DNA from 4 places in the Kribbella sp. NPDC026596 genome. Region 4 is predicted to be linked to each of the others. Evidence: riboswitches for the same ligand, from Rfam matches in the RefSeq annotation. Region 4 holds a riboswitch; each other region holds the start of a gene.
The links. A riboswitch is a leader RNA that binds a small molecule or an ion and turns the genes downstream of it on or off. The one in region 4 is predicted to bind cobalamin.

Region 1 (7,677 bases), on a different contig from region 4:
AGAAGCTCACGTCCCGCAGCGCCGGCTCCGCGGCACCGTCGTACGTGACTGTCACCCGGTCGAACTCGATCATGTGACCGCCCGCCTGACCAGCGGCGGTGCGACGAGCGCCGGCGCCAGTCCGATCAGTACGCCGACAACCGGCAGCACCGGAACCGGTGGCACCACCAACGGGCCAGCCAGCAGCAGACCGTAAACACCGCGCGCCGCCGCAGTGACCATGGCTCCGGCTGCGACTGCTCCGGAGGCGACGACCAACCACTCGGGCAGCGCCCATGGGTCAGGCCGGTACCGCGTCCGCGTGACCCGCTGCCGCCCGATCGCCATGGCTCCCACGGAAAGCAGCAGTCCCACGACCAGTGTGGCCGCGGCGATCGGGAACGACATGGCGTCGGTCAGCAACGCATAGACCCCGAGCAGAATGCCCAGCAACCCCAGCAGGACGGAGACCGCAGTCGTACGGCGCTGCGCCCGGGGGACCTGCGCCGTACGCCCGTAGCCGCGAGAGTCCATCGCGGCGGCGAGCTCCACCGACCTGTCCAAGGCACCCTCCAGCACCGGCATGGCTGTCGTACGGAAGGAGCCGCGAGTGCGGCCGCGGAGGCGACGGGCGGCGCGGATCCGGCGGGCGTCCGTCACCAACTGTGGTGCGAACGTCAGCGCGACCACGCAAGCCACGCCCATCTCGTAGAGGGCCCCGGGCAACGACTTGAGCAGCCGCCGCGGACTGGCCAGTGAGTTGGCCGCACCGATGCAGCAGAGCATGACCGCCAGCTGAAAGCCGTCGTACAGCGCGGTCAGCAGTGCCTCGAGGGTGACCTCGCCGCCGAGCTTGACCCCGTTTGCCCAGTCAGGCAAGGGGATCTGCGGCAGGATGAACAGCACCGTGTTCCCCTGCGAACGGGTGGAGAGCAGTGCCTGCAGCACCACGCGGACGCCGATGACCACCAGACCCAGTTTGAGGAACGCGGTGTAGCTGCTGGCCCAGGCAGCGTCGGAGCGGCGGGCGGCCACCACGAATCCGGTGACTGCGAGGATCAGCACGAGCAGCACCGGGTTCCGCGTACGGCTGGCCGCCACGGCCATGCCGAGCGCCCACAGCCACCAGGCCCCCGGGTGGAGTGCCCGGGGCAGCGTCAGTTGATGGACAGTACGCACTTACTTGGCGGTGCGCCGGCGGTTGAGGGCCAGACCACCGCCGGCCAGGGCGAGCACGACCACAGCGGCGATGATGATCCCGCTCCACGGCGCACCATCACCGCCGTCGTCAGAGGAGGAGGAGGCCGGAGAGGTCACCGCGGTCGAGCCGACCGCGGCACCGATCTGCAGCGTCACGGGGGCGTCGGTGGCCGGGACCTGGATGCTTTTCACCTGATCCCCGCAGCCCTTGGCCGGATAGCCCGCGATGCCGCAGGTCAGGCCCTTCTCGATCCGCACCGGCGCGACCGCCGCGAGGATCTTGGCGCCGTTCGCCTGGGTGTCCGTGACCACGCAGGTGCCGGTGGCCTGTCCCGGAGTCTCACCGCTGACCGCGTCCTCCGGCGTACCGGGGTCGACGACCAGAGCCACGCGCTTCTTGCCGGTCTCCGCCGGTGTCTTGCCACAGATGGCTTCGAAGTCGCCGGCTGCGCGCGGCACGCGGGGCTTCGCACCGCCGACGGCGTACCGCCAGCCCTCCACCGCCCCGTCGGCTGGGACGACGGCGTCAGCGCCCTTCTGGGAGAAGGCCCACTGGCCTGAGCTCCACTGGTAGTAGCCCCAGAAGCGATAGCCGTCCTCGGCCTGGGCGGTGGTGGCGACGGTCCCAGCCAGCAGGAGACCCGCCAGCGTGGCGAGGACCAGTCGTACGGTCCGGTGTGCAGTCATCTCGTGTCCTCTATCGGGCTCATGGCCCGGTGGAGGAGGTCCCGCCTGCTCCGGCAGGGTAGGGGCTCCACCCGCGGACCACGGCGGGTAGTTGAGCCTGTCTCCCTGCGGCACAGTGTTCCGGCTCGCCACCTGAGGTGGCCTACGGTTGCGGGTCAGCGCCGGACTCGGACCGGCTTCCCTGTGCACGCAGGAGTGGTTCGACCGAAGCCTACTCTGCGGAGGACAGACTCATCGGGCCGTAGACTTCCCGGCCGTCCTCCAGCAGGTACACCTGGCCGACGCCACGCTCGGCCAGGTCCCGCCAGCTCTCACCGAGCCAGCTCTCCGCGTCACCCTGAGCGGAGAACTCCGCCCCGCCGACCTCACCCGGGTCGACCAGGGCGCCGCTCGCGGTCTCGAACCGCCAGCTCCAGCTCATGAGCCGGGCCGGGTCTGCGGCGAGTTCTGCGCGGTCTTGGCCGGGTCGCGCTCGACGATCCCGCCGAGGACCTCGTCGATCCGCTTGAGCAGGGCTTCCTCGAGCTTCACACCGGAGGCCTTCACGTTCTCCACGACCTGCTCGGGGCGGGACGCGCCGATGATGGCCGACGAGACGTTCGGGTTCTGCAGCACCCAGGCGATGGCGAGCTGAGACAGCGCCAGGCCGGCCTCGTCCGCGAGCGGCTTCAGCTCCTGCACGCGGCTCAGCACGTCGTCGTTGAGGAACCGCTTGATCATGTTGGCGCCGTTCGCGTCGGTGGCCCGCGAACCTTCCGGTGGCTGCTGACCGGGCAGGTACTTGCCGGTGAGCACGCCCTGCGCGATCGGTGAGAACACCACCTGGCCGATGCCGAGCTCCTCCGAGGCCGGCACCACCTCGGCCTCGATCACCCGCCAGAGCATGCTGTACTGCGGCTGGTTCGAGACGAACGGGATGCGCAGCTCCCGGGCCAGCCGGTGGCCCTCCTGCAGCTGCTCGGCGGTCCACTCGGACACGCCGATGTACAGCGCCTTGCCGGACCGGACGACGTCGGCGAAGGCCTCCATCGTCTCCTCCAGCGGCGTCTCGGTGTCGAACCGGTGCGCCTGGTAGAGGTCGACGTAGTCGGTCTTCAGCCGCTTCAGGGAGGCGTTGATCGACTCGTGGATGTGCTTGCGGGACAGGCCGGTGTCGTTCGGTCCGAACGGACCGGTCGGCCAGTAGACCTTGGTGAAGATCTCCAGCGACTCGCGCCGCTCACCCTCCAGCGCCTCGCCGAGGACCGACTCGGCCTTGGTGTTGGCGTAGGTGTCGGCGATGTCGAACGTGGTGATGCCGGCCTCCAGGGCCGCCCGCACACAGGCCTTGGCCTGTTCGTTCTCCACCTGGGACCCGTGCGTGAGCCAGTTCCCGTACGAGATCTCGCTGACCTTCAAACCACTGTTGCCGAGATAGCGGAAGTCCATACCCCTGACCCTACTGTCCCCGGGCGGTGGGCACCGTCCCGGCGCCCGTCGTACCGAGGATCAGGACGGCTTCTCGCCGCGCTTGACCATGGGCTTGGGCAGTCGCCAGCGGCGCATCTGCATGGTCCGGCGGACCGCGTAGAACCCGAGGCCCTTGGTGGACTCCTTCGGGAACTTCACCGTCACCGCCCGGCGCAGCCCGGCCGAGAGCAGGAACCAGTCCAGCGCGATCAGCAGGATCATCGCCAGGAAGAGCAGGTTGACCACGCCGGCCAGCCAGAGGAACTGCCGGGAGAAGACCACGCCGATCAGGGACACCACCAGCAGGATCGGCAGCGCGAACTCCATCACCGAGTAGCGGGCGTCCACGTAGTCGCGGGCGAACCGCCGGACCGGGCCTTTGTCGGCGGCCGGCAGGTACCGGTCGTCGCCGGTGCGCATGGCGTCCTGCATCTTGGACCGCTCGGTCCGGACCTTCTCCCGCCGGTACGCCGAGGCCTCCCTGCGGTTGCGCGGCTTCTTCAGCGCGGCCTTGCGGGCGGCCTCCGCCTCCTTGCGGGTCGGCGTGGGGCGTCCCTTACCGCCCGGCTTGCCCTGGGGGTCGGCGGGTACGGTGGTAGCTGTCTCAGACTTGGTACGACGGAACACGGGGTCTGAACCTCATTCGGCAGGGCAGGTCGACTCGGGGTGGTCCCCGGACCTGGGTACCACTTTATCGGGGCCGGTCCTGATGGTGTGGTGACCCATAGGGACATAGGGTGGTTGACGCACGCCGGGTCGTCACGCCGGCACAGAAGGGGTACGGATATCGATGAGCATCTTCAGGCGGATGTCGACGATCTTCAAGGCCAAGGCGAACTCCGCCCTGGACAAGGCCGAGGATCCTCGCGAAACCCTTGACTACTCGTATCAGAAGCAGCTGGAGCTGCTGCAGAAGGTACGGCGGGGCGTGGCCGACGTGGCCACCAGCCGCAAGCGGGTGGAGCTGCAAGCCTCCCAACTGCAGTCCCAGTCGTCGAAGCTCCAGGAGCAGGCGCAGAAGGCGCTCTCGATGGGCCGTGAGGACCTGGCCCGGGAGGCCCTGACCCGCAAGTCCGGGCTGCAGGGCCAGATCGACGACCTGCAGACCCAGCACGCCCAGTTGCAGGGCGAGGAGGAGAAGCTGACGCTGGCCTCCCAGCGGTTGCAGGCCAAGGTCGAGTCCTTCCGGACGCGCAAGGAGACCATCAAGGCCACCTACACCGCGGCCGAGGCGCAGACCCGGATCAACGAGGCCTTCTCCGGCATCTCCGAGGAGATGAGCGACGTCGGCCTGGCGGTCCAGCGGGCCGAGGACAAGACCCAGCAGATGCAGGCCCGGGCCGGCGCGATCGACGAGCTGCTCGCCTCCGGCGCGCTCGACGACGCCAGCGGCAGCAGCAAGGACAGCATCACCCTGGAGCTGGACCGGATGTCGTCCAACTCCGACGTGGAGAACGAGCTGGCGGCGATGAAGGCCCAGCTCTCCGGCGGCAGTGCGCCGAAGGAGATCTCCGGTGAGGCACAGCAGCCCGCTCAGTCCGCCCAGCAGCCAGTGCAGCAGCCGGCCGCCGAGCCGGTGCGACCTCAGGACGGAGACGTTCGATGATCGTTCGCATCATGGGTGAAGGCCAGTACCGGCTGGCGGACGAGAAGCTGGACGCGCTCAACGCGGTCGACGGCGACCTGGAGAAGGCCGTCTCGTCGGGCGACGAGTCGGCGTTCCAGACCGCGTTCGCCGCGCTGCTGGAGTTCGTCCGCTCCGGTGCCAAGGTCCCGGACGACGAGCTGCACGACTCCGACGCCATCCTGCCGCCGGGCGACAGCTCGCTGGCCGAGATGCGCGAGCTGATCAGCGGCGACGGCCTGATCGCCGGCTGAGCAGACCCGGCGCCCGGTCGACCCGGCCGGGCGTCACCGATCATCCGTCCCCGACCCGGCGGCTGGTCACCACTGGTAGTCATCTGAAGACCCTCGGGCCCGTTCAGCGGGCCCGAGGGTCTTTGCACACCCGGCGGGTTGCGCAGCGGTAAACACTCGCGATCAGTGCTGTTGTACGCCGCATCCACGTAGTACTCTCTGGATCACGTCGTTGTGGGGGCGACGTTCAACGAGGTCCGTGACGGGGAGTGGGTTGGTCGCGGGCATCGCTTTTCACCTGTGGGGGGTGACTGTGCGTGACTGAATTTGTCATGTCCGAGGGGTTGGCCGATTCGGCTGACCTACGGCCGACGCCGTCGGGGGAACGACGTCGGCCGGTCTGGCTGGTTCCGGACGAGATCCCGGCGATCCTGCCGCGATCGGCCCGCTATACCGAGGCGCGCTGGGTGGCGAAGTACCGCCGGTACTCGCTGGCGGCCGACGTCGGCGCGGCGCTGATCGGCGGCTCGCTGGCGCTGGTGGCGCGGTTCGGGGCCCAGATCAACCTCGGCTATTTCGTGCTGACCGCGTTGCTGCCGATCGCCTGGCTGGCCTGTGTGGCGCTGCAGCGGGGCTATGAGACCCGCTACTTCGGCACCGGGCCGGAGGAGTTCCGGGCGATCATCCGGGCCGCGGTGGCGCTGACCGCGCTGCTCGCCATCACGTCGTACGCGACCAAGAGCGAGGTCGCTCGTGGTTTCGTCGTGCTGGCGGTGCCGATGACGTGCTTGGCGGCGATGGTCGGCCGCTGGCTGCTGCACCGCAGCATCTCCTGGCGGCGGTTCGCCGGGCGGTGCATGCGCCGGGTGCTCGTTGTCGGGCGCACCGACCAGGTGAGCACGCTGCGGAGGCACCTGGAGGAGCGACCGGCCGACGGCTACATCGTGGTGGCGAGCTGCCTGCCGCGCGGTGACGCCCTGGAGGGGCCGGAGCTCGAGCGGCTCGGCCGGACCGAGATGGACATCCTGGCCGCGGTCGACCAGTACGACGTGGAAGTCGTCGCGGTCGCTGCCGACCCGGAGCTGGCCGGCTACACGCTGCGCAAGCTGTCCTGGGCGCTCGAGCAGCGCGGTGTCGAACTGATCGTCTCGCCGGGCATCGTCGAGGTCGCCGGTCCGCGGATCTCGATCCGCCCGGTCGCCGGTCTGTCGCTGCTGCACCTGGAGCGACCGTCGGTCTCCGGCGGGCCGCACCTGCTGAAGAGCATCTTCGACCGGGTCGTCGGCTGCCTGCTGCTGCTCGGCGTCGCGCCGATCCTGCTCGTCACCGCGGCCCTGGTGAAGCTGACCAGCCGCGGGCCGGTGCTGTTCCGGCAGACCCGGGTGGGGCGCAGCGGTGAGCAGTTCTCGATGCTGAAGTTCCGGACGATGGTCGCCGATGCCGAGGCCCGCAAGGCCGAGCTCGTCGCGCTGAACGAGGGCAACGGAGTGCTGTTCAAGATGCGCGACGACCCGCGGATCACCAAGGTCGGCAGGTACCTGCGCCGGTTCTCGATCGACGAGCTGCCGCAGCTGGTGAACGTGCTCCGCGGCGACATGTCGCTGGTCGGTCCTCGGCCGCCGCTGCCGGCCGAGGTCGCGCAGTACGCGATCGACGACGCGCGACGGATGCTCGTGAAGCCGGGCCTGACGGGTCTGTGGCAGGTCAGCGGACGGAGCGACCTGACGTGGGAGGAGTCCATGCGGCTCGACCTGCGCTACGCCGACAACTGGTCGATCGCTCTGGACCTGCTGATCCTCTGGAAGACCGCTCGCGCCGTGCTCGGTAGCGACGGCGCCTACTGAGGAACTCGCCCCGGCCATCTGCCGGCCGGCGCGATGAAGGCACCAAACGTCGGGGGACGTCAATTACGCGGTGCATTCCCGAGGGGGGAATTCATGATGCAACACCTCAGTGCCGAGCCCGGTACTGATCAAAACACGACCGAAGACACCACGGTCCGGTCCGAAGCCGCGACCCTGGTGATCCAGGCCGCGTCGGGGGACCAGGGCGCGTGGAGCCGGCTGGTCGACCACTATGCGCGGCTCGTCTGGGCCGTGACCCGCAGCTTCCGGCTCAGCGACAGCGATGCCGCGGACGTCTCTCAGATGGTCTGGCTGCGGTTGCTCGAGCACATTCACCGGGTCGACCCCGAGCGGGTCGGCGCCTGGCTGGTCGTCACGACCCGCCGGGAATGCCTGCGGGTACTGGCGTTCCGCAAGCGCGTCCTGCTCACCTACGAGTCGGCCGCGTTCGAAGGGGTGGCGGGGGACCAGCCCGAGCTGGACGCGCACCTGCTCGCCGGCGAGCGGGCGGACGACGTACGCCGGGCTCTGGAAAGCCTCCCGGACCGGTGGCAGCGGCTGCTCGGCATGCTGATGGCCGACCCGCCCGCGCCGTACGCCGAAATCTCCGCCACCATCGGTATCCCGATCGGGAGCATCGGCCCGATCCGCGGTCGGTGCC
Region 2 (7,677 bases), on a different contig from region 4:
CACAAGATCGCCTGCTCGCACTTCGACGCGTTCCGCTTCTTCACGTCGCCCGCACGACCGCTGAACGTGCTGCAGCCGACCCGCGAGTCCCAGCCTTCGCTCGAACAAGGCGGCTGTCTCCACGCCAACATGGACCTCTACAAATGGGCCTCCAAGCTCATGCCCTTCACGCCGAGCGCGTTGTTGCTGGACTGCTTCGAGCTGGCCCGCGACATCCGCACCCTCGACATGCGCGCGTCGCCGTACGACCTGTCCGCCTTGGATTACGAGCCCGTGCTCATCGAAACCCCGGCGGGCAAAGCCGAGTACGCCGCCGCCCAACGCGGCTTCGCCGACCGCGCCCGCCCGCTCCGCCGGCAACTCGTCGACCTCTGCGACGCGCTCCTCCGCTAACCTCACTCCATGGGAAAGATCGTCGCCATCGCCTTGGGTGCCCTACTCCTAGCCATCGGCGCGATCTGGACCCTCCAAGGCCTCGGCTACCTCAAGGGCAGCTCGATGACAGGCAGCTCGTTCTGGGCCATCGTCGGCCCCGTCGTGGCTGCCGCCGGAGTGTCCCTGGTGTACGTCGCCCTCCGAGGGCCCCGGAAACGCTGACGGATTCAGGTCGCCTTGCGGACGACTGCCCATTGGTAGTGCATGTTGCGGCCGTCGTCCCAGGTGAGCCATTCCTCGACGGTTGCGTGGCGGTGGAGGGTTTCACGGAGGCCGGCGTCGGTGCGGATGCTGAAGAAGCGGCCCGGGCCGAAGCCGGAGTCGTCTTGCCAGACGTGCTCGCCGCCGGTGGTGTCGCCCCAGAGGCCGATCGCGAGTGGCGCGCCGGGCCGGAGGACTCGCACGATCTCCGCGAGCGCCTGGTCGAGATCCTCGTCGGCCACGTGCAGGAGGGTGCTCATCGTCCAGCCCGCGTCGAAGGTCGCGTCCTCGAACGGAAGGTCCAGCACCGAGGCAACCTGTGCTTTCAGGCCGAGCGAGCGGCACGTCTCGACGCTCGCCGGCGCGAGATCGACGCCGGTGTAGTCGAACCCAGCATCGGCGATCGCCTGTCCGTCGCGCCCAGGACCGCAGCCGATCTCCAGAACGGTCCGGCGCCCCTCACGCTCCAGTTGCTCGATGTACGCCGTACGCCGTACGACGCGTGCGTCGGGGAGATCCCGGCCAACGCGAGCCTCGACCTCGTTGTTGTAGTACGCGATCAGGTCGCTCTCGCGCTGTGTCCGCCCATCGTCCGTCACAGGCCGATGGTAGAAGGATCGGGCTCGGGCTTCGACTGAATACTCAGCCCTAGAAGCGTCGGGGCGGGTCGTTGCCGGTGGTGCGGTGGATGGTGACGAGGGTTGCGCCTTGGCGGGCAGGGGCGGGGACGACCGTGTAGAGCGTGCGTCCGTTCGGGAACGTGAACTGCTGGGCTGCGCCGGCGGCTCCGGTTGTGGCGTCGCGTGAGGTGAGACCTTCCACGGTCTTGTTCGTGGTGAGGAGTGTGAGGACCAGACCCAGGCTGTCGCTGCCGCCGAAAATGTAGGTGTCACTGGTTACTACCGGTGGCGACATGCCGGCCGCTCCAATGGTGTCCTCGGTCTCCGCACCGGTCCGGTACGAGCCGTCGGCCGGCACGCTGGCGAACTGGTAGCCACCCTCGACCGCGAAGGCATACAGGGTCCGATGGTGCGGCATCCCCGTCGAGTCGTAGTACGTGCGGTCGTCGAGCAGGACCGGATCTCCGATCGGCGGGGTCGCCTTGACCTGCGCCGACTGCGGATCCAGCGGCAACGGCGACGACGTGTACTGGCCGAGCGCGGCCGGGTCCGGTGACTGTCGTCCCGCCGGCCCCGAGCAGGTTGTGCGCCGGCCGACCAGCCAACCGTTCATCGTGTACGTCAGCTCGGTCCGGGCGATGCGCCGGCCGGAGGAATCACCGTAATCGAGCACACCGGTCGTGCCGTTGAGCGTGAACTGATACCGCGGTACGCCGTACACGATCGCTTCCGGTGGTGTCTCGGTGGGATCGAGGACGGCGCGAACCCGGTTGCCCGTGACGGAGTTGATGCCCGGTTCGATCACCCTCCGGTTCTTGCACGCCCAGGCGCCGATCGCGCTCGGCAGCGGTCCGCTCGACGGAGTGCTCGTCGAGATCACGGGTTCCGGTGTCGTCGTGATCGCCGACGGCTTGTTGCCGTTGGCAAATAGCGCGGCGACGACCAGGACGCTAGCCACCGAGGCAGCAGCCAGGTACGGCGTGAGTCGCCGGCGCCAGCCTGCTGGGTGGCTGACCGGGGCGCCGGTTGGTGACTCCGCAGAGCGCTCGTGGAAGGCCTGCCACAGCTGGTCGACGTCGACCTGCACCTGTGTGGCGGCCCGATCGAGGTCTTGCGTCAGCCGGCGCTCGGGTTCGTTCATCGGTGTTCCTCGAGTTCTACCGCGAGCCTGGCCAGGCCGCGGCTGACGAGTGATTTGACCGTGCCGACGCGCACTTGCATCGCGTCGGCGATGTCGGCCAGGGGTAGATCGAGCCAGTAGCGCAGCACGAGCGCCTCGCGCTGCCGCGGCGCCAGGCGGTCGAGCGCCCGCAGCAGCCCGAGCACCGACTCGGCCAGCTCGACCTGCTCGTCGGCCGGGGCGGCCGTGACGGGATGCAGGATCTTGCGGTCGGCGATGAGCTTGCGCCGGCGTCGCGACCGCACCTCGTTGACCACGATCCGGTTCAGGTACCCGGGGAGGTTCGCGATCTCGCGGTGCCGGCGGACGGCGTACAGCCGGCAGAACGCCTCCTGGACCACGTCCTCCGCATCCTCCGCGCCGAGCAGATGCGCCAACCTAACCAGCCGCGCCGCCTGCGCCCGGAACAACGCCTCGAACCCAGACGTCAGCGTGGGCGTTGACCCCGCCGGACGCCCCGGCGTGGGCCCCGCCTCGTCGCCGCTCACCGCGTCTCCCAGGATCAGCCCCATACCTGAATGACGATCCCGGCGACGAAAGGTTGAGTCAATCCGTCCGAATGGCCTTCAGCGCGAAGAGCAAAGGAATGCGGGGCGCCTCGTCCGGCAGCCGCCACCAGCCTTCCGGCGTTTGCTGCATCGAGGGCCACCGCGGCCACGGCAGGACCCCGGACTCACGGAGAGAGGTGAGGCGGAAGCCGGCGCCGGCGAGAGTGGTCACGAGCTCGCCGATCCCGTGCCGCCATTCGTAGCTGCGCTGCCGACCGGGAACCTCGTCGCCCGTGTACGTGACGGTGGAATCGTGAGCGATCGCCCCGCGACCTTCGAGGTAGTCGGCGCGGAGGACCAGCTCATCGGTCTCACCCGGCAGCGACACCTCGCGGAGCGCGTTCAGCAGTGGGTGGAACTCGACGACGTACAACGCGCCGCCGGGTTTCAGGAGCGCGTGGACGACCTTCGCCCAGTGCTGCAGATCCGGGAGATAGCAGAGCGCGCCCTTGCCGGTGTAGACGACGTCGAATCGACGACCCTGGACCGCATCGACCGCGTCGTAGACATCGGCGTGCACGTACTCGACGTCCTGATCGGCGTTGGCAGCGATCCGGCGTGCTTCCTCCAGCGACTTCGCCGACAGGTCGAGACCGGTGGTCCGCGCGCCGCGCTGGGCGAACGCGATGGTCTCGGTCCCGAGGTGGCACTGCAGATGGAGTACGTCGCGCCCGCGCAGTGAACCGAGGTCGTCCCACTCGTAGTCGGCGAACCAGTCCTCCGCGGGCTGACTGTAGAACTGGCTGGCCGCATGCAGCGGCGCCCGCGCGTCCCAGTCCGCCTCGTTGGCGGCCACCATCTCCTGAGTCTCCACGTCCAACGTCACCGGCGTCTCCGTCCGTCTCCGTTCGGCCGCCGTCCAGTCTGCCCACAACCGGGTCCACACCTCGCCACTCAAAGTCACCACCATCCACAGGCTGTGGACTCTTGTTCAAGGTTTGTGGATAAGCTTGAATAAGAGGTATGGCACGGGTCGAGTTGCATCGGTGGCCTGGGCACCCGGACGGGTTCACCCGGGCGGAGCGGTTGGGCGGGTCCTACGAGTTGTACTTCCCGGATCCGCTGGTCGGGCGCGAGTTCGACCTGAGCGACGACGTGCTCGCCGTCCTCGAGGACGCCGCCGGCGACCTCGCCCGGCTCGACGCAACGGCCGCCGTGCTCACCAACAGTGAGGCGCTCGCCCGGCTGCTGCTGCGGGCCGAAGCTGTCGGGTCCTCCCAGATCGAAGGACTGGTGGTCGGCGCGCGCCGCCTGCTCAAGGCCGACGTACTCCGTGATCGCGCCGGCAGCGGACCCGGTGACGTCACCGCCGAGGAGGTGCTCGGGGCAGTCGACGCGATGACCTGGGTGACCGAATCCGTCCAGGCCGGCGACAATCTCGAGGTCGACCACCTGCTGCAAGCACACCGGCGACTGATGGCCCAGTCCCCCACCCCCGACGTCGGCGGGGAGATCCGCTACCTGCAGAACTGGATCGGCGGCCGCTCCCCCGCCGAGGCGTACTACGTCCCGCCGCCGGCCCATCTGATCCCTGACCTCCTCGCCGACCTCATGACGTTCGTCCGCGAGTCCCGCCTGCCGGTGCTGGCCAAGACCGCGATCGCCCACGCCCAGTTCGAGACCATCCATCCATTTGCCGATGGCAACGGTCGGACCGGCCGTGCATTGATTCACTTGATCCTGCGGGCCGACGGCCTGGTCTCGCGGACCGTGCCACCGGTGTCGTTGTCGCTCGCCACGCACGCGGGGCAGTACATCGAGGCCCTGACCGACTTCCGCTACGTCGGGCGGGCGACCACCGCCAAGGCGCGGTCGGCGGCGAACCCATGGCTGAGCATGTTCGCGATGGCGTGCAGTCATGCGACCGCGGAGGCTGCTCGCTTCGAGCAGACCGCCACGGACCTCAAGACCGCGTGGCGCGAGCGGGCGACACCCGTCCGCGCGGGATCTGCGACCGACCTGTTGATCGAAGCACTGCCGGCGGCCCCGGTCCTCACCCTCGCCGCGGCCGCGCAGCTCATCGATCGGTCTCAGCAGGCCGCCAACCAGGGACTGGCGAAGCTGGTCGAGGCGAAGGTCCTCCGCGAGGTCACCGACGGCCGCCGGAACCGTGTCTACGAAGCCCCGGAACTGATCGACGCCTTCACGTTGCTCGAGCGGCGCTTCGCCAGCCCGGCGGCCGATACCCGGATCGAACCGCCTAGCAGACCCGTTCCGTCGAGGCCAGAACCAACACACCATCCGCATTGACTTTCTCCTCCCCGTCGAGACACAATTCGAACACATGTTCGATCGCGTCTCAAATCGAGGCGCCTGACGGGGAGCGTGAGAACCGTGATGCCGGAGCCGTTCGACTGGGACATCCTGCACCGCCCATCAGCGATGGCGATGGTGCGAGGCCAGCTCGGCTTCAGCTGGATGGTGTTGTCCGGCCGGCTCGCCCAGCTGACCGACGAGCAGTACTTCTGGCGACCGAGCAGCGAGGCCCTGACCGTCGTCCGGCGGCACTACGCCGGCCGGTTCCGATCACTCGGATCCGGGGAGTGGGTGGCGCAGTGGCAGGACGAGCCGGACCATCGCGGCCCACGCACGATCGCCTGGCTGATCGCCCATCTGACCGAGACCTTCTTCGAGCGTTGGGAGTGGACGTTCGGCGAGAGCCGGCAAGGCCGGGCCGACATCACGCTGCACGGCAACGCGCGGGATGCGGTGGCCTGGCTGACGCATTGGGTGGACGCCTGGCAGGAGTCGATCGCCGCGCTGGACGAGGAGCAGGTGATGACGGTCGGCCTGAGCCAGGCGACCGAGCTGGACGCGGGTGAGCCGTTCGGCCACGTCGTGCTCCGGCTCAACCGCGAGCTCATCCACCACGGCTCGGAGATCATGACGCTTCAGGATCTGTATGCGGTCGCGGCCTGAGAACCACAAGATGTGCGACACGCGGCGTGGCGCTACCACAAGATCTAGATCCCGCCGCCTAGCATCACTACTGCTGGTGGTTCGGAGTGGTCGGCACCACAAGATGTGGGTCACGCCGAGGCAACAGGGGAATCCGGTGCAAGTCCGGAGCTGCCCCGCAACGGTGAGCGGAGACCTTCCGCGAGTCCGGATACCTGCCACCGGCGCGTGCACCGCCGGTGCACGCGGTCCGAGACCTCGCGGGTGGGTCGCAGGGCGTGACGGCAGTGTTCCCGGCCGGTGCGGCCGTGTCGTCGTGCGCCTGCCCGCGCAATGGTCGAGGGCCTCCGATTCTCGCGTGGAGAGAGCATCTGTGACTATCGCTTCCTCATCCCGGACCGCTGATCAGACCGGACCGGACGGCTCGGCCGATCAGCACCACCAACTCACCGTCGTCCGCCGCGACGGGAGTAGCACCGCCTTCGACCCCAGCAAGATCTCGGTTGCCGTGAGCAAGGCCTTCCTCGCGGTCGAGGGCGCCGAGGCCGGCGCCACCCACCGGGTCCGTGACCTGGTGGCCGACCTGACCGGCCGGGTCGTAGGCGCCCTGACCAGCCGCGGTGACGCCCGGCGCAGCGTCCAGGTCGAAGACATCCAGGACCAGGTCGAGCTGGCGCTGATGCGCGCCGGTGAGCACCAGGTCGCCCGCGCGTACGTCCTCTATCGGGAGGAACGGACCAAGGCCCGCACGCCCGCGGACCCGGCCGGGGTCACCGAGAAGCCCACTCTGACGGTCCGCGCGGCCGACGGCAGCCGGGCGCCGCTCGACACCGACCGACTGCGGGTGGTCGTCGCCGAGGCGGCCGAGGGGCTCGACGCGGTCGACCCCGAGTTGATCCTCGACGAAACCCTCGGCTCCTGCTACGACGGCATCGCGCAGCACGAGGTCGAGCTCGCGCTGGTGATGGCCGCCCGGTCCTACGTCGAGACCGAGCCGCAGTACAGCTTCGCCGCGTCCCGGCTGCTGCTGGACCAGATCCGGCGCGAGGCACTCGGCCGCGTCCACGGCGAGCCCCGGCAGGCCAGCCAGGCCGACATGACCGAGGCGTACGCGGACTATTTCCCGCGCTACATCCAGGTCGGCATCGAGGCCGGACAGCTCGACCCCGCGCTGGCCACCTTCGACCTGGCCCGGCTCGCCGCCGCGATCCAGCCCGAGCGCGATCTGGACTTCACCTTCCTCGGCCTGCAGACGCTGTACGACCGGTATCTGCTGCACATCGACAAGGCCCGCTTCGAGCTGCCGCAGGCGTTCTTCCTCCGGGTTGCGATGGGGATGGCGCTGCGCGAGGACGACCGGGAGGCGCGCGCGATCCAGTTCTACGAGCTGCTCAGCTCGTTCCGCTTCATGTCGTCCACGCCGACCCTGTTCAACTCCGGCACCACCCGGCCGCAGCTGTCGTCGTGCTTCCTGACCACGGTCGACGACGACCTGGCCGGCATCTTCCACGGCATCCGCAACAACGCGCTGCTCGCGAAGTACTCCGGCGGTCTCGGCAACGACTGGACCCCGATACGCGGCATCGGCGCCAAGATCCGCGGCACCAACGGTGAGTCGCAAGGCGTCGTACCGTTCCTGAAGATCGCCAACGACACCGCCGTAGCCGTGAATCAGGGCGGAAAACGGAAGGGCGCGGTGTGTGCGTATCTGGAGACGTGGCACATCGATGTCGAGGAGTTCCTCGATCTCCGGAAGAACACCGGTGACGAGCGTCGGCGTACGCACGACATGAAC
Region 3 (7,677 bases), on a different contig from region 4:
CGGTACGCCTGGACGGAGAGCGGGTCGGTCGCCAGGTCGTCGACGGCACAGCTGCCAGAGCACGGCACTTGGCTGCGCGCTCGGCGTCTCCGGCCTCCTCGTAGAGACGGGCGAAGATCGAGAGCCGAGGTCCTCGCGCAGTTCCTCGGAGTCCGCGAGCAAGACGTCGAGGTTGAACGGCTCGCCGGGCGCGGGCGGGCCGGAGCGCAGGACGCCGCGCTGGTCCGGGGCGATCAGGTGGAGATCCTGTGACAGGAGGTCGGCCTGGCAGCGCTGGAAGTGATAGCCGCCGCCGTGGCCGTGGATGAACAAGACCGGTGGTGCGTCGGACGGGCCGTCCTCCGCGACGAAAAGTTTCACGCGAGGCGTTTTGCGAGGGCGGTGGCGGCGGCGTCGTCCTTGACCTCCCGGATGCCGACGATCGGCGTGACCGTGACGAACCCGGCGGCGAGCAGAGCCTCGTCGGAGTCGGCGACCGGATTGGGCCGCGGCGCTTCCAGCTCGATCATCGGCTCCCCGGTCGGGGCGGTCGTCCCGGTGATACGAGAGCGTTTGATCGGCGCGAGCGACGCGTGACGGACACCCGCCAGCCGGTCCAGAGGACGGTCGGGAACGTTGATGGTCAGCACCGTGCCGGCCGGTTCGGGAACGATCCAGCTGAGCGCCTCGCCGGCGACCGCCGCCGCCGTCTGCCAGTGCGCCGGGTCCTCCGAATCGATGCTGATGGCAACCGCCGACGTCCCCTGCCCGGCGGCGGTGAGCGCCGCGGCGACGGTGCCGGAGTGGAAGATCGGTACGCCGATGTTGTGGCCCCGGTTGATCCCCGACAGGACCAGATCCGGAGCCCGCCCGAACGCCCCCACGGACGCCAGCGTCACCGCGAGAGCCGGCGTACCGTCGATACCGACGTAGGTGACCCCGGCCTCCTCCTCGGACGCCGTCCGGATCGGGCGCCCGACCATCCCCGCCCGGGCCGACCCGACGCCGCTCTCGTCCTCGAGCGGTGCGACCACGAGGACGTCGTACCCGAGCTCGACGATCGCCGGCGCGAGCGCGCGGATCCCCGGAGCCCGGTAGCCGTCGTCGTTGGTGATCAGGACTCTCAGCTGTTCGGGCGCCATGCCTCTACCCAATCAGCCGCGGTCTTCGATGTCACCCTCCGTCTCAAGGACCGCGTTCCGCAGCGTCTCGAGCGCATCGTCGGACGGCGACGACCACAGACCGCGCTGGGCCGCTTCCAGCAGGCGTTCGGCGATGCCGTGCCGCGCCCACGGGTTCGACTTGCGGAAGAACTCCGCCATCTCGGGATCGGCGACGTACTCGGTGGTCAGCGTCTCGTACATCCAGTCGTCAACCACGCCCGCGGTCGCGTCGTACCCGAACAGATAGTCCACCGTCGCGGCCATCTCGAAGGCGCCTTTGTACCCGTGCCGCCGCATCGCCGCCATCCACCGCGGGTTCACCACCCGGGCCCGGAAGACCCGCTTGGTCTCCTCCTCCAGCGTCCGGGTGCGCACCTGCGCCGGTACGGCGGAGTCGCCGACGTACGCCTTCGGGTTCGCGCCGGTCAGGTGCCGGACCATCGCGATCATGCCGCCGTGGTACTGGAAGTAGTCGTCGGAGTCCATGATGTCGTGCTCGCGGGTGTCCGCGTTCTTCGCCGCCACCTGGATCCGGGCGTACGCGCGCTCCATCGAGCCGCGGGCCTCCGCGCCGTCGAGGTCCTTGCCGTACGCGTACCCGCCCCAGACCGCGTACACCTCGGCCAGCTCGGCGTCGGTGCGCCAGTTCCGTGCGTCCACGAGCGGCAGCAGGCCGGCGCCGTACGAGCCCGGCTTGGAGCCGAAGACCCGGGCGGTGGCCGAGCGCAGGTCATTGCCTGAGGCAACGTCCTCGCAGACGTGGGCGCGCAGGTAGTTGCCGTCGGCGGGCTCGTCGAGGGCGGCGACCGTACGCACGGCCTCGTCCAGCAGCGCGACGACGTGCGGGAACGCGTCCCGGAAGAACCCCGAGATCCGGATCGTCACGTCGATCCGGGGCCGGCCGAGCTCCGCCAGGCCGACCACCTCGAAGCCGGTGACGCGCCGCGACGCCTCGTCCCAGACCGGGCGGCAGCCGAGCAGCCACAGCACCTCGGCGAGGTCGTCGCCCTGGGTGCGCATGGCCGACGTCCCCCAGATGGTCAGGCCGACCGAACGCGGCCACTCCCCCGTCTCGGCCTGGTGCCGGGCCAGGAGGGAGTCGGCCAGCGCGACACCGACGTCCCAGGCGTTGCGGCTCGGGATCGCCTTCGGGTCGACGGCGTAGAAGTTGCGGCCGGTCGGCAGTACGTTGACCAGCCCGCGCGTCGGCGAACCCGACGGCCCGGCCTCGACGAACCGGCCATCCAAAGCACGAAGCACGTTGGTCAGCTCGTCACCCGTCCGCGCGAGCCGCGGGACAACTTCGGAGGCCGCGAAGGTCAGCGACTCCGAGACCTGGTCGGACGACCGACCCAGGACCTCAGTCACGACTACCGGAACCTTGAGCGGATCCCAGCTCAGCGTCTCCATCCCGACGACGAGCTTCCGCGCAACGGCCTCCAACAGGTCCACACCATCGGCGCCACTGACCGCCGGCAGGTCCGCGAGCGTCGCCAGATCGGCAAGCTCCGGAACGGCCCGGCCGGGATCGGCGAGCATGGCCGCCTCGTCCACCCCGAAGGTCTCCCCCAGCGCGGTCCGCAGTCCGGGGATCGAGTACGACCCACCCCACAGCTGACGGGCCCGCAGTACGGCGAGCACGAGGTTGACCCGTGCTTCGCCGGCCGGCGCACCACCGAGGATGTGCAGCCCGTCCCGGATCTGCACATCCTTGATCTCACACAGATATCCGTCCAGATGCAGGACGAACTCATCGAACTCCTCGTCGTCCGGCTTCTCGGACGTGTGCAGGTCGTGATGCAGTTGCGCCGCCTGGATCAGCGTCCAGATCTGCGCCCGGAGCGTCGGCACCTTCTCCGGATCCAGCGCCGACACGGTCGCATACTCGTCGAGCAGGTACTCCAGCTTGGCCATCTCGCCGTACGTCTCCGCGCGCGCCATCGGCGGCACCAGGTGGTCGACGACGGTCGCGTGCGCGCGCCGTTTGGCCTGCGTCCCCTCGCCAGGGTCGTTGACGATGAACGGATAGACCATCGGCAGGTTCCCGAGGACGGCGTCCGGCGCGCAGTCGGCCGCCATCCCGATACCCTTGCCCGGCAGCCATTCGAGCGTCCCGTGCTTACCCAGATGTACGACGGCGTGCGCGCCGAAGCCACCCTCCTCCGCCGGAGCCTCGAGCCAGCGGTACGCCGCCAGGTAGTGGTGCGAGGGCGCCATGTCCGGGTCGTGGTAGATCGCCACCGGGTTCTCGCCGAAGCCACGCGGCGGCTGGATCATCAGCACCACGTTCCCGAACCGCAGCGCCGCCAGCGCGATCGCGGGTTCGTCACCGGACGTGTCGACGTACAGCGAACCGGGCGCCGCGCCCCAGGCCTCGGTCATTGCCTCGCGCAACGATTCCGGCGCCCGCCCGAACCACTGCGCGTAGACCGACAGCGGGATCTTGGCGACCGCCGACTCCAGCTGCTCGTCGGTCAGCCATTCGACGTCGTGACCACCGGCCGCGATCAGCCGATGGATCAACCCGTCGGCACCGTCCGCCCCTTGCAGCTCGCTGAGGTCGAGCCCGCCGAGGTCGTACCCGGCCTGCTCCAGCTGCCCGAGCAGGACGACCGCCGAGGCCGGCGTGTCCAGACCGACCGCATTCCCGATCCGCGCGTGCTTGGTCGGGTACGACGACAGCACCAGAGCGAGCCGCTTGTCCGCAGTCGGCACGTGGCGGAGGCGAGCGTGCGCGACTGCGATCCCGGCCAGCCGGGCACACCGCTCCGGGTCCGGCGCGTACCGGGCCAGTCCGTCGGCGTCGTACGACTTGAACGAGAACGGGATCGTGATCAGGCGCCCGTCGAACTCCGGGATCGCGACCTGGGTCGCCGCGTCCAGCGGGCTGATCGCGGCGTCACTGGCCAGCCACTGCTCGCGGGTCGACGTCAGCGCGAGGCCCTGGATCAGTGGGATGTCGAGGGACGCGAGCGCGCCGGCGTCCCAGGCGTCGTCCGAACCGCCGGCACTCGCGTTGGCCGCGACGGATCCACCGGCGGCGAGCAGCGTCGTGACCAGGACATCGCACTTGCGCAGGAGCTCGAACAGCTCGGCGTTCTCGGACGACGTCGGATCGAGTCCGCGCAGGGTGCCGCAGTACACCGGCAGCGGCTGCGCGCCCGCCTCCGCGGCGGCGGTGGCGAGGGTGTCGACGAAGGCGGTGTTGCCGGAGATCTCGTGCGCGCGGTAGTACACGATCCCGACCACCGGCCGGTCGTCCTCGACGTACCCCCCACGCACGCCGTACGCCGGAAGTGCGCGAGGCGGCTCGAACTCGTCGCCTGTCAGGAGCAGCGTGTCGCGCAGGAAGCCGGCGAGGTTGCGCAGGTTCTCGGAGCCGCCCTCGCGGAGATAGGCCAGTGCCTCGGTCACCGCCCCCGCGGGCACGGTCGACAGCGACATCAGCTCGGCGTCGGGCGCGGCCTCACCGCTGACCACCACGACCGGCTTGCCGGACGCGACGACCGCGTCGAGCCCTTCCTCCCAGGCGCGCCGCCCGCCGAGCAGGCGAACCACGACAACCTCGGCGGCGTCGAGCAGAGGAGTCAGGTCGTCGAGCTCCAGCCGGGCCGGGTTGGCGACCGCCCAGCCCGCACCCGCCTCGGCAGCGGCAAGCAGGTCGGTGTCGGCGGTCGAGAGCAGCAGCAGGTTGGCAGGCACGCCCAGTCCTTCCTCGGGGTGTCCACGCCCCGGACGGAGGTACGACGGCGGCAGTTCCTGACTTCCCCATGAGGGTTCACAGTGGCGGGACCGTCCCGGACTCACACCGGGTTCCTGCTGATGCCGTCGATGACGAGCCGACTCTAGCCGACCGACGTCCCGGCCCACTGGGCACAGGCCTCGCCGTTGACCCGACGCGGCATCAGGTGTAGGCCGGAATGCTAAGGGTTTGTACTGCGGACGCCCTCTCGGCGTCGCACGGCAACGTCTTCTTCAGCGCAAGCCGTCACTCAGGCTTCACCTGAAGGAGGCAATCATGCGCTTGAAGGTCTGGAGATTCCTGGTCGTCGTGCTGACGGCCGGCCTCGCCGCTCCTGCCCTCACCGCCGCGCCTAGTCAGGCAGGCGGCAGCCACTCGAACCCGGCGGTGATCACCCAGTGGAACGCGATCGCCGGCGGACGATCTACACCGAGAACGCCAGCCCGGTCCCGGTGGGGAGTCTGTACTTCGGCTTCGTTTCGCTGGCCGTGTACGACGCGGTGGTGGCCATCGAGGGCCGCTACCAGCCGTACCTGAAGCAACCGAAGGTCCGCGGCAAGGCGTCGTCGGAGGCGGCGGCCGCGACGGCGGCGTACGACGTGTTGCGGTACTACTTCCCGGCCTCGGCGGCGAACCTCGCCACCGACTATGCCGCGTCGCTCGGCAGCATCGCCGACGGCCGCGCCAAGGTTCGCGGAACCGAGGTTGGCCGGCACGCAGCCGCGAACCTGATCCGAGCGCGACAGAACGACGGCAGGGGCGCGAACATCCAACTGACGGTGACGCCTGCTCCGGGAGTCTGGCGCCCGACACCTGACGCCTTCGCGCCGATGCTCGCCCCGTGGCTCGGCTTCGTCGTACCGCTGGCACTCCGATCGCCGACGCAGTTCCGGCTGCCCGGGCCGGACCCGATCACGTCGAAGGCCTATGCCCGGGACTTCGCGGAGGTGAAGGCCAAGGGCGCGCTGGTCGGATCCACCCGGACCGCGTTCCAGACCGAGACAGCGCTGTTCTGGAACGCCAACGCGGTGCTGCAGTACGAGACGGCACTTCGCGACCAGGTCACCGCGCGGGGGATGGACATCGTCACCAGCGCCCGGGCGTTCGCCCTGCTCAGCACGAGCATCGCCGATGCGCTGATTGCCTGCTGGCGAAGCAAGTACGACTACGCCTACTGGCGCCCGATCACCGCGATCCGGCTGGCCGACACCGACCGGAACCCGGCGACGAAAGCCGACCCCACCTGGATGTCGCTACTGCAAACGCCGCCCTATCCGGACTACGTCAGCGGGCACGCCTCCGGAACCGGGGCCGCAACCGGAGTGTTCAGCTATTTGTTCAGCGCCCGGTCCCTCGATCTGGACATCTCCTCGTCGGTGACCATGACGACTCGGCACTACGACAGCGCCGCGGCCCTCGATGCCGAGACCATGAACGCCAGGATCTGGCTCGGCTTCCACTTCCGGAAGGCCATGACCGACGCCAGCCGCCTCGGTCACCGCACCGCCACGTGGACGATCAACCACGAGTTCCGGCCGCTCCACAGCTGAGCGTCAGCCCGAAGCGCCGTGCGCCGCGTCAGCGGTGCGCGGCGTAGTGGGCGGCGAGGAGGTCGATCCCCCAGTCGTTGCGAACGTCACGCCAGACTGAGTGGATGTGGTTGGCGTCGTCCTGAGTGTTGTCGTACTCGGCGAGGAAGGTGGGGCCGGCGATCGAGTAGTAGTGGCGGTGGCCGACGCCGGGTTCGGTCTCGCCGGCCCAGGCGAAGGTCAGGCGCTCGATGCCCTGGTCGGTGATGTCCTGCCAGGTCTGCAACCCGATCGGTCCGGCGGCGCGGCCGACGTACTGGCCGATCAGGAGGCTGAGGAGCTGACGCTGGTCCGCGGTCATGTCGCCGTAGGCGAGACCGCGGTGGAGGAGCGACGCGTCGGCGATCGGGTCGTGGCGGGTCAGGATGTCGTCCGGTGCCGCGTCGGAGACCAGTGCGACGGAGAGCTGGCCGGGCTCGAGCGCGTGCAGCAGCTGGAAGCCGAGGTCCTGCTCGGCGGCCAGGAAGCGTCGACCGGCCGACGGGCCGGTGCGGACCTCCGCCGGATTCGACCCGAAGAACTGTGGGGTGAACGAGATGGCGCCGTCGACGAGCGTGACGTGCAGCGCGAGGTGGTGACCGTTCAGCCGCCAGGCCCACGGCTCCGTCCCAGCCGGATCGCCCAGCACCCGGAAGAAGTACCGGTCGCCCACGACCGACCCCTCCCACTCCCCCGACGGCGGCAGCGCGGGGATACCGCGCACGATGACCTCCGCGTCCCACACCGCCCACGCATCGGCCGCACCCCGCTCGCTGCAGCCGATCGCCACCAGGCGCTCGACCAGCCGCTGCTGCGCGGGCGTCAGCTCGGTCAGCGCAAGGCCGGGCACCGGACCGGGCAGATACGTCCACTGCTGGTGATCAGGCGTGTCGAAGGGCGCCTTGATCTTGTCGAGCTGGCCGGGCGTGAGGCTCGCCAGTAGCTCGAGGACCGCTTCCCGGGTCCGTTCTACAACCATGCCGATCGCTCCCGTTCCGTCGGTTCGTAATGTGTCCACTGTTCGAACGGCCGGTCCAGCTTGTACCGGAAATCCGGCTGGCGCAGCAGGACGCGTGTTTCGGCGTTCTCCGGGTTCCGCAACGTCTCGAAGAACCGTACCGACCAGTGGAACCAGCGCATGCAGAACAACCGCATCGTGAGCCCGTGTGACACCAGCAGCACGTTGCGTGGCGCGTCCGCGCTCTCGAAGTCGCGGTGCATCGTC
Region 4 (7,677 bases):
GCTGCCGGACTGATGTGCGAGCCCGTTCACCGAGTCGTCGTTGAGGCCGACGTTGAGAACCGTCTCCATCATGCCGGGCATCGACGCGGCCGCACCGGACCGGACCGAGACCAGCAGCGGGTCGTCGGCCTGGCCGAGCTTCTTGCCCATCTTCTCCTGCAGCAGGTCGACGTGGTGGTCGATCTCGTCGGCCAGCTCCGGCGGGCACGAACCGGTTGCGAGGTACGCGCGGCAGGCGTCTGTGGTGATGGTGAAACCGGGCGGAACGGGCAGGCCGAGGTTGGTCATCTCGGCCAGGTTCGCCCCCTTCCCGCCGAGCAGGTCCTTCATCTCCTTGTTGCCTTCGGCGAAGTCGTAGACGAGTTTCGGCACTGTCACTCCCAAGGTTGCGGGCGGTGCTGGTGAGTCGCGGCGTGTGGTCCGCTGGCCCATCGACTCCGGTGGCGGGGGCGTCTTTTCAGGGTAAGCCAGAAAACCAGTCCAGTTGAACACTGGTCTCACGATGCCGACGTGACCCTGCCCACAGGTCGAAGGCCGGAAAACCCTTCCCTCATTGACAACGCAAGACAATCGTCGCGTTCACCAAGGAATCCTCGCGCCAACCCAAACAGGACTTTTCCGCAAGGGTCACCCGCCCTTCGGGGCGGGTCGTGAGGCCTGCCGGCCGGGGGTCGTGAGGGTTGCGAGGTGGTGGTCGTGGGGGCTTGCGGGATCGGGGCGCGGGGCTTGCGGGGGCGGGGTGGCGGGTAGGGTCCTTGGGTGCGGATCGTTTCGTTGCTGCCGTCTGCGACCGAGATCTGCTTTGCGCTGGGTGCCGGTGATGATGTGGTCGGCGTGACGTTCGAATGCGACTATCCGGCGGCGGCGCGGGCACGGCGGATCGTGTCGACGACCGCACTCCCCGAGGGACTGACGCCGGGTGAGATCGACGCGTTCGTCCGGCAGCGGGTCGCAGCCGGCGAGGATCTCTATCACCTCGACGCGGGTGCCTTGCGCGAACTCGACCCGGATGTCGTCATCACCCAGGACCTGTGCAAGGTCTGCGCGATCGACGTGACCGAAGTAGCCGACGCCCTCAGCTATCTGGGCTGCCAAGCCGAGGTGGTCACCACCGATCCACACAACCTCGAAGACGTCCTCACCTCGATCGGAACCATCGCCAAAGCAATCGACCGCGACCCCACCCCGCTCCTGGACAACCTCCGTCGCCGGCTCCGCGCCGCGGCAGTCCGAGCCAACCGCACGCGGCCGCGGGTGGCGTTGCTCGAGTGGACGGATCCGCCGTACGCGCCAGGACACTGGTTGCCGGAGATGGTGGCGCTGGCGGGTGGCACCAACGTCCTGGGCGCCGCGGGTCAGCGTTCGACCCCGATCACCTGGGAGGAGGTCGGTGGTGCGCGCCCCGACGTGATCGTGTCAGCTCCGTGTGGGTACGACCTCGACGGTGCCGTCCGACTGACAGCAGACCTCTCGAATCTCCTCCCACCGAGCATCCCGGTGTGGGCGGTCGACGCGAACGGGTACTTCGCCCGCCCGGGTCCCCGGCTCGTCGACGGGATCGAGCTGCTCGCCGCCCTCCTCCACGACAAGACCCCGGATCAGAAGATCGCTCGACGACTGCGGTAGTGGCGTTCGTCTCGACGTACGGCGGTTCGCGGCCGGCGCGCGTACGCTCGGGTACGCCGACGGTTCGCGTGGTCATGTGGTTGTGATCGCGCGAGGCAAGAGGGAACCCGGTGGGAATCCGGGACTGCCCCGCAGCGGTGAACGGGAACGACCGCCGTCACAAGCACTGAACGCCCAGCGTCCGGGAAGCGACGGCCAGTAGGTCCACCGGTCAGCGACCGGTCCGCCCGTGAGTCCGAAGACCTGCCGCCGGTGCGCTCACCAACCCGGTGCGCGCGGGAACGGTGGTCTCGTGGGAGGACCCTGCCCGGTCGGCCGCATCCAACCGACCCCACCGGCACGGTCTCCCCGCGATCCGCCGAACCATCGGCACGCTCGCGAGGAGAGAGACGTGAACACCATGAAGACTGTGCTGGGCTACCCACGGATCGGCCCGGCCCGCGAACTCAAGAAGGCCGTCGAGAAGTACTGGTCCGGCGACAGCAACGCGGCCGAGCTGGAGGCAGCCGCCCACCGGCTACGGGCCGACACCTGGCACGACCTGGCCGGCCGCGGCCTCGACGTACTCCCCGGCAACACCTTCTCGTACTACGACCAGATGCTCGACCACGTGCAACTGTTCGGCATCGTCCCCGACCGCTTCCGAGGCCTCTCCAAGCTCGACACGTACTTCGCGATGGCCCGCGGCCGGGACGAGGTCGCGCCGCTGGAGCTGACCAAGTGGTTCGACACCAACTACCACTACCTGGTCCCCGAGCTCACCGAGAACACCGTCTTCCAGCTCGACGCGACCAAGCCGCTCGAGGACCTGGCGGCCGCACGCGAGCTCGGCGTCGACACCCGCCCGGTCCTGATCGGACCAATGACCTTCCTATTGCTCTCGAAGTCCGTCACGCCTGGGTTCGAACCGCTCAGCCTGCTCGACCGCCTACTGGATGCGTACGCCGACCTGCTCAACCAACTCGAATCCGCCGGAGCGGAATGGGTGCAGCTGGACGAGCCGGCCCTGGTCCAGGACCGCACCCCCGCCGAGCTCGACGCTCTCCGTCGCGCCTACGACCGCCTCGCCACACTCACCGACCGCCCACGACTCCTGGTCGCGACGTACTTCGGTGACCCCGGCCCCGCGTTGCCAGTACTGACGTCGACCGCCATCGACGGTCTCGCGGTCGACCTCGTGTCCGCCCCCGGACTCGTCGACCAACTCGCCGTACTGCCGAGTCTGCGGCGCAAGACCGTCGTCGCCGGAGTGGTCGACGGCCGCAACGTCTGGCGCACGCCGTTGGGCGACGCACTCTCCACCTGCGCGAAGTTGCTCGACTCGGTCGGGCAGCTGGTCGTCTCCACCTCCTGCTCGCTACTGCACGTCCCGTACGACGTGGAGGCCGAGGACGAGCTGGATCCGCGCGTCCGCGAGCGGCTCGCGTTCGCACGGCAGAAGGTCGACGAGGTCGTCGTACTCGGCCGGGCCCTCAGCGAAGGGGTCCTGGTCGATCTCGGCAACCCGCCCGGCGGACCGGTCGAGGAGTCCGGCCTTGCCCGTGAACAGGCGGTCCGCGACCGGGCGGCCGCGATTCGTCCCGCGGATCGACAGCGGCCGTCGTACGACGAACGCCGTACCGCGCAGGAGTCGATCGGGCTGCCGGCGCTCGCAACCACCACGATCGGTTCCTTTCCACAGACCGCGGACATTCGCCGGACGCGCGCCGACCTGCGGGTCGGTCGGATCGACTCAGCGACGTACGACGAGCGGATGCGGGCCGAGATCGCACGGGTGATCGGGCCGCAGGAGGAGCTCGGGCTCGACGTACTCGTGCATGGTGAGCCCGAGCGCAACGACATGGTCCAGTACTTCGCCGAGCAGTTGGATGGCTTCGCGACCACGAAACAAGGCTGGGTGCAGTCGTACGGCAGCCGCTGCGTCCGTCCGCCGATCCTGTACGGCGAGGTGTCGCGACCGGCCCCGATGACCGTGTCGTGGGCGTCGTACGCGCAGTCCCTGACCGAGCGGCCGGTGAAGGGGATGCTGACCGGACCCGTCACGATCCTGGCGTGGTCGTTCGTCCGGGACGACCAGCCGCTAGCTACCACGGCCGACCAGGTCGCGTTGGCGCTCCGCGACGAACTGGCCGACCTGGACGCGGCCGGGATCAGGATCGTGCAGGTCGATGAGCCTGCGTTGCGCGAACTGCTGCCGCTGCGGGCCGCGGAACAGAAGGCGTACCTGGACTGGGCGGTCGGTGCGTTCCAGCTGGCGACCGGTGGAGCGCCGGCGGGCGTCCAGATCCACACGCACCTGTGCTATTCGGAGTTCGGTGCGGTGATCGCCGGGATCGACGGGCTGGACGCGGACGTCACCACGATCGAGGCGGCGCGCTCGCGGATGGAGGTGCTGACGGACCTCGCCGCCGTCGGCTTCCGGCGCGGGGTCGGGCCCGGCGTGTACGACATCCACTCACCACGGGTCCCGAGCACCGAGGAACTCACCGCCCTGATCCAGGCCGCTCTCGCGACCACCTCCGCCGAGCAGCTGTGGATCAACCCCGACTGCGGCCTCAAGACGCGCGGGTACGACGAGGTCGTCCCCGCCCTGCGGCACCTGGTCGAGGCAGCGCAGGCCGCCAGGTCCTGATCGAATGATGTTGCTGTGGGCACCTATCAAGGTGCCCACAGCTCACAGTCTCCGGCGAGTGCGGAGGTAGTCGCCGACCACCGCGGCCCCGAGGCCGTCCGAGTCGGGCGCCAGCACCCGCCCGCCACTGCGGCGGGCGAGCAGGTCGACGAACGCGTTCAGGCGCGGGTCATCACCAAGCCGGAACACGGTCAGCGAAGCGCCGAGCTTGGCCAGCCGGTCCACCTCGAAGATCGTCTTCCGCAACGTCGCCGGCTCAGGCGGGTACGAGAACTCCGCCGTACCGTCCGGCTCGAGGTGCGCGGTCGGCTCGCCATCGGTCACCATCAGCACGACCGGCTGCGCGTCCGGATGCCGGCGCAGGTGACGGCCGGCCAGCAGCAGGGCGTGATGCGCGTTGGTGCCCTGTTCCCAGGTGCCTTCCATCCCGATCAACTGCGGCAGCTCGACGACTCCGGCGTACCGGCCGAAGGTGATCAACTGCAGCGCGTCGTTGCGGTAGCGCGTCGAGATGAGTTGGTGCAGCGCGAGCGCCGTCCGCTTCATCGGCAGCCAGCGACCCTCCTGGACCATCGACCAGGACGTGTCGACCAGCAATGCGACCGCGGCCCGGGCCCGATGCTCGGTCTCCGCGATCTCCACATCGGCGACATCCAGCTTGACGGACCCGCTGCGCGAAGCCGTCCGCAGTACGGCGTTCCGCACCGTCCGCGGAACGTCCCACGGCTGGGTGTCGCCGAACTCCCACTGCCGCGTGGACCCGCTCAGCTCACCGGCCGCGCCCGCGTTGGCCGCGTCGCGTTCACCGGATCCCCGGGCAGTCCGCAGTACGTCGGCCAACGCGGTCTGACCGAGTTGCCGCAAGGCTTTCGGTGACAACCGCAACGATCCATCGGGTGCCCGTTCCAGCAAACCCTGATCGCGAAGCTGCCGCTCGAGCTCGGACAGCCGGCGGGCATCAACCGTTGCCTCGTCACCCAACTGCCGCGTGAGCGCGTCGAGGTCGATGTCCTCCAACCGCGCACCCGGGTACGACTGCGCCAACTGCTCGGCCAATGCGTCCAGCTCGGCGAGATCCGACATCGCCCGCGCACCATCGGCGAGACCGAGCGGATCGTCTCCGCTCATCCGCTCCGATCCGGACCAGTCCTCCCCCGGCCGGAGCGCCTGCAACTGCGCGTCGAGCTGCGACAGCTGCTGAGCAAGCTGCGGGCTGCCGAACGCCTGCTGTGACAGCTCCATCAGCTCGGCCCGCTGCTCGGGCGTCATCGAGTTCAGCATCCGTTGCGCCGCGGCCGCCCGCTGCGCGAGGACGTCGATCAGTTCGTCGACGTTCCGCGGATTCTCCGGGAAGAACTCGCCGTGCTTGGCCATGAATTCCTCGAACAGCTCCGGCACCTCCGGCCGGCCCTGTGCGTGCGCCGCGAGCAACGCGTTGAGGTCGGTGAGCATCTCGTTGATGGCCTCGACGTCCTCGGGCGTGGTCTGCTGCAGAGCCTCCTTCATGCCCTCGAACCGTGACCCGAGCAACTCACGCCCGAGCAACTCACGGATCTCCTCGTACTTCTCCCGAGCCTCTGACGACTGCCAGTCGTAGTTGGCCAGCTCCCGGACGGCGGCCGCCGTACCGGACGGGAGCGCGTCGAGCTGAGCCTCCCGGAACCGGGCGTCGTCGGACGGGTTCGGGAACAGCTCGTGCCGCTCGGCCTCGAGCGCCTCGTCGAGCAACCGCTGGACGTCCCGCAGCGTGCCCTCGAGGTTGTGCCGCCGCTGGATCTCGCGGCGGCGCTCCCACAACCGCCGGGTCAGATCGTCCAGGCCCTGGGTGTTCCGGGTACCGCGCCGGAGCAGCTCCTCCAGCGCGGACCGCGGCGACGAACCGCTCATCACGTCGCGGCCGATCTCGTCCAGCGCGTCCCGCAGATCCGCCGGCGCCTTCAGTGGATCAGGCCCGTCGTGCCACGGCCCGTAGGACCAGCCTTCCGGTATCGACGCGGTCATGGGGCCTCCCGGCCTGGACTGAGGAGCGCAGGGAGCGCAGCGACCGGAGCGACGAGGGAAGGCCGGGAGTCAAAGCCCCATGACCCCCGCGCCGGAGGCGCGGCATTCAACACTGTCATGTCAGACCCCGTAGATCGTCGTGTCGTCGTCGGCGTCCTTGGCGACTCGTTTGGACAGGTAGAGCGCCTCCAGGGCGAGCTCGACCGCGGCGGCGATCCGGCCCGGCGACTCGTCCGGCTCGACGCCGGCGCGGGCCGCGACGTCGTGGAGCACGGGCAGCTCGGGCAATGCCGCGAGTACGTCGCGGCCGGGCACTCGCTCGCCGGTCGTCACAAGGTTGCCATCGGCAATCGCGTGGGCGAGCGGGCTGAGGTCGAGGCCGGCGAACCGCTCGCGCGCGGTGTCCGCGACCGAGCGGCGCAGCAGGTACTCGAGCAGTTCGATCTCGCGCCCTTCCTCGCCGGGCTCGAACTCGAGCTTGCCGCGCAGCACGGCGGGCACGGCCTCGAGGTCGATCGGACGCGCGACGGCCGGCTCCTCACCGGTGATCGCGCTGCGGCGCAACGCGGCGGCGGCGATCGTCTCGGCCGCGGCGACCGCGAACCGTGCCGACACGCCCGAGCGCTGGTCGATCGCGGTCGACTCCCGCAGATGCCGGACGAACCGGGCCAGCACCTCCAGCAGCGGCTCGCCCACCTCGGCGGTGAATTCGGCCTCCTGCCGGATCACGTCCACCTCGGCATCGATGTCGAGCGGGTAGTGAGTCCGCACCTCCGCCCCGAACCGGTCCTTCAGCGGCGTGATGATGCGGCCGCGGTTGGTGTAGTCCTCCGGGTTGGCCGTTGCCACCAGCAACACGTCGAGCGGCAGCCGCAGTGTGTACCCACGGACCTGGATGTCGCGCTCTTCCATCACGTTGAGCAGCGCGACCTGGATCCGCTCGGCCAGGTCCGGCAGCTCGTTGATCGCCACGATGCCGCGGTGCGCCCGCGGGACCAGGCCGAAATGGATGGTCTCCGGGTCACCGAGGCTGCGGCCCTCGGCCACCTTCACCGGGTCCACGTCGCCGATCAGGTCGCCGACCGAGGTGTCCGGGGTCGCGAGCTTCTCGGCGTACCGCAGGCTGCGGTGCAGCCACGCGACCGGCAGGTCGTCGCCCAGCTCGGCGGCGCGGCGGCGCGAGGCGGGGGTGATCGGGTCGAGCGGGTGTTCGGGGAGCTCGGCCCCTTCGATCACCGGGGTCCACTCGTCGAGCAGGCCGACCAGGGTGCGCAGCAGCCGGGTCTTGCCCTGACCACGCTCACCCAGCAGGACGACATCATGGCCCGCGAGCAGGGCGCGTTCGAGTTGCGGAATCACCGTCCGGGTGAATCCGACGATGCCGGGCCAGGGATCACGCCCGGCCCGGAGCTCTGTCA

Region 1: it holds a riboswitch for cobalamin, as region 4 does, so the genes downstream of both, AB0E63_RS06000 (SCO2322 family protein) here and metE (5-methyltetrahydropteroyltriglutamate--homocysteine S-methyltransferase) in region 4, are expected to answer to the same signal.
Region 2: it holds a riboswitch for cobalamin, as region 4 does, so the genes downstream of both, AB0E63_RS36390 (ribonucleoside-diphosphate reductase subunit alpha) here and metE (5-methyltetrahydropteroyltriglutamate--homocysteine S-methyltransferase) in region 4, are expected to answer to the same signal.
Region 3: it holds a riboswitch for cobalamin, as region 4 does, so the genes downstream of both, cobN (cobaltochelatase subunit CobN) here and metE (5-methyltetrahydropteroyltriglutamate--homocysteine S-methyltransferase) in region 4, are expected to answer to the same signal.

What each region holds. Positions count from the first base shown of each region.
Region 1 covers NZ_JBEZYF010000005.1:158,550-166,226, reverse strand. Annotated here, with positions in the region: gene AB0E63_RS06010 (ATP-binding cassette domain-containing protein) at 1-73, opposite strand, end outside; gene AB0E63_RS06005 (CbiQ family ECF transporter T component) at 70-1,158, opposite strand; gene AB0E63_RS06000 (SCO2322 family protein) at 1,159-1,866, opposite strand; cobalamin riboswitch at 1,958-2,090, opposite strand; gene AB0E63_RS05995 (hypothetical protein) at 2,078-2,287, opposite strand; gene AB0E63_RS05990 (aldo/keto reductase family protein) at 2,284-3,294, opposite strand; gene AB0E63_RS05985 (DUF3043 domain-containing protein) at 3,355-3,942, opposite strand; gene AB0E63_RS05980 (PspA/IM30 family protein) at 4,106-4,921, shown strand; gene AB0E63_RS05975 (hypothetical protein) at 4,918-5,193, shown strand; gene AB0E63_RS05970 (sugar transferase) at 5,490-7,016, shown strand; gene AB0E63_RS05965 (sigma-70 family RNA polymerase sigma factor) at 7,110-7,677, shown strand, end outside.
Region 2 covers NZ_JBEZYF010000064.1:28,674-36,350, reverse strand. Annotated here, with positions in the region: gene AB0E63_RS36430 (3-methyladenine DNA glycosylase) at 1-393, shown strand, start outside; gene AB0E63_RS36425 (hypothetical protein) at 403-597, shown strand; gene AB0E63_RS36420 (class I SAM-dependent methyltransferase) at 603-1,235, opposite strand; gene AB0E63_RS36415 (hypothetical protein) at 1,285-2,397, opposite strand; gene AB0E63_RS36410 (sigma-70 family RNA polymerase sigma factor) at 2,394-2,948, opposite strand; gene AB0E63_RS36405 (class I SAM-dependent methyltransferase) at 2,983-3,810, opposite strand; gene AB0E63_RS36400 (Fic family protein) at 3,948-5,234, shown strand; gene AB0E63_RS36395 (DinB family protein) at 5,310-5,903, shown strand; cobalamin riboswitch at 5,964-6,120, shown strand; gene AB0E63_RS36390 (ribonucleoside-diphosphate reductase subunit alpha) at 6,256-7,677, shown strand, end outside.
Region 3 covers NZ_JBEZYF010000082.1:5,176-12,852, reverse strand. Annotated here, with positions in the region: gene AB0E63_RS40315 (alpha/beta fold hydrolase) at 1-360, opposite strand, end outside; gene surE (5'/3'-nucleotidase SurE) at 357-1,121, opposite strand; gene cobN (cobaltochelatase subunit CobN) at 1,134-4,844, opposite strand; cobalamin riboswitch at 4,876-5,015, opposite strand; gene AB0E63_RS40300 (vanadium-dependent haloperoxidase) at 5,283-6,434, shown strand; gene AB0E63_RS40295 (DUF3500 domain-containing protein) at 6,463-7,431, opposite strand; gene AB0E63_RS40290 (phosphoglycerate mutase family protein) at 7,422-7,677, opposite strand, start outside.
Region 4 covers NZ_JBEZYF010000067.1:25,448-33,124, reverse strand. Annotated here, with positions in the region: gene ppdK (pyruvate, phosphate dikinase) at 1-372, opposite strand, end outside; gene AB0E63_RS37165 (ABC transporter substrate-binding protein) at 760-1,626, shown strand; cobalamin riboswitch at 1,670-1,892, shown strand; gene metE (5-methyltetrahydropteroyltriglutamate--homocysteine S-methyltransferase) at 2,027-4,258, shown strand; gene AB0E63_RS37155 (VWA domain-containing protein) at 4,301-6,259, opposite strand; gene AB0E63_RS37150 (ATP-binding protein) at 6,380-7,677, opposite strand, start outside.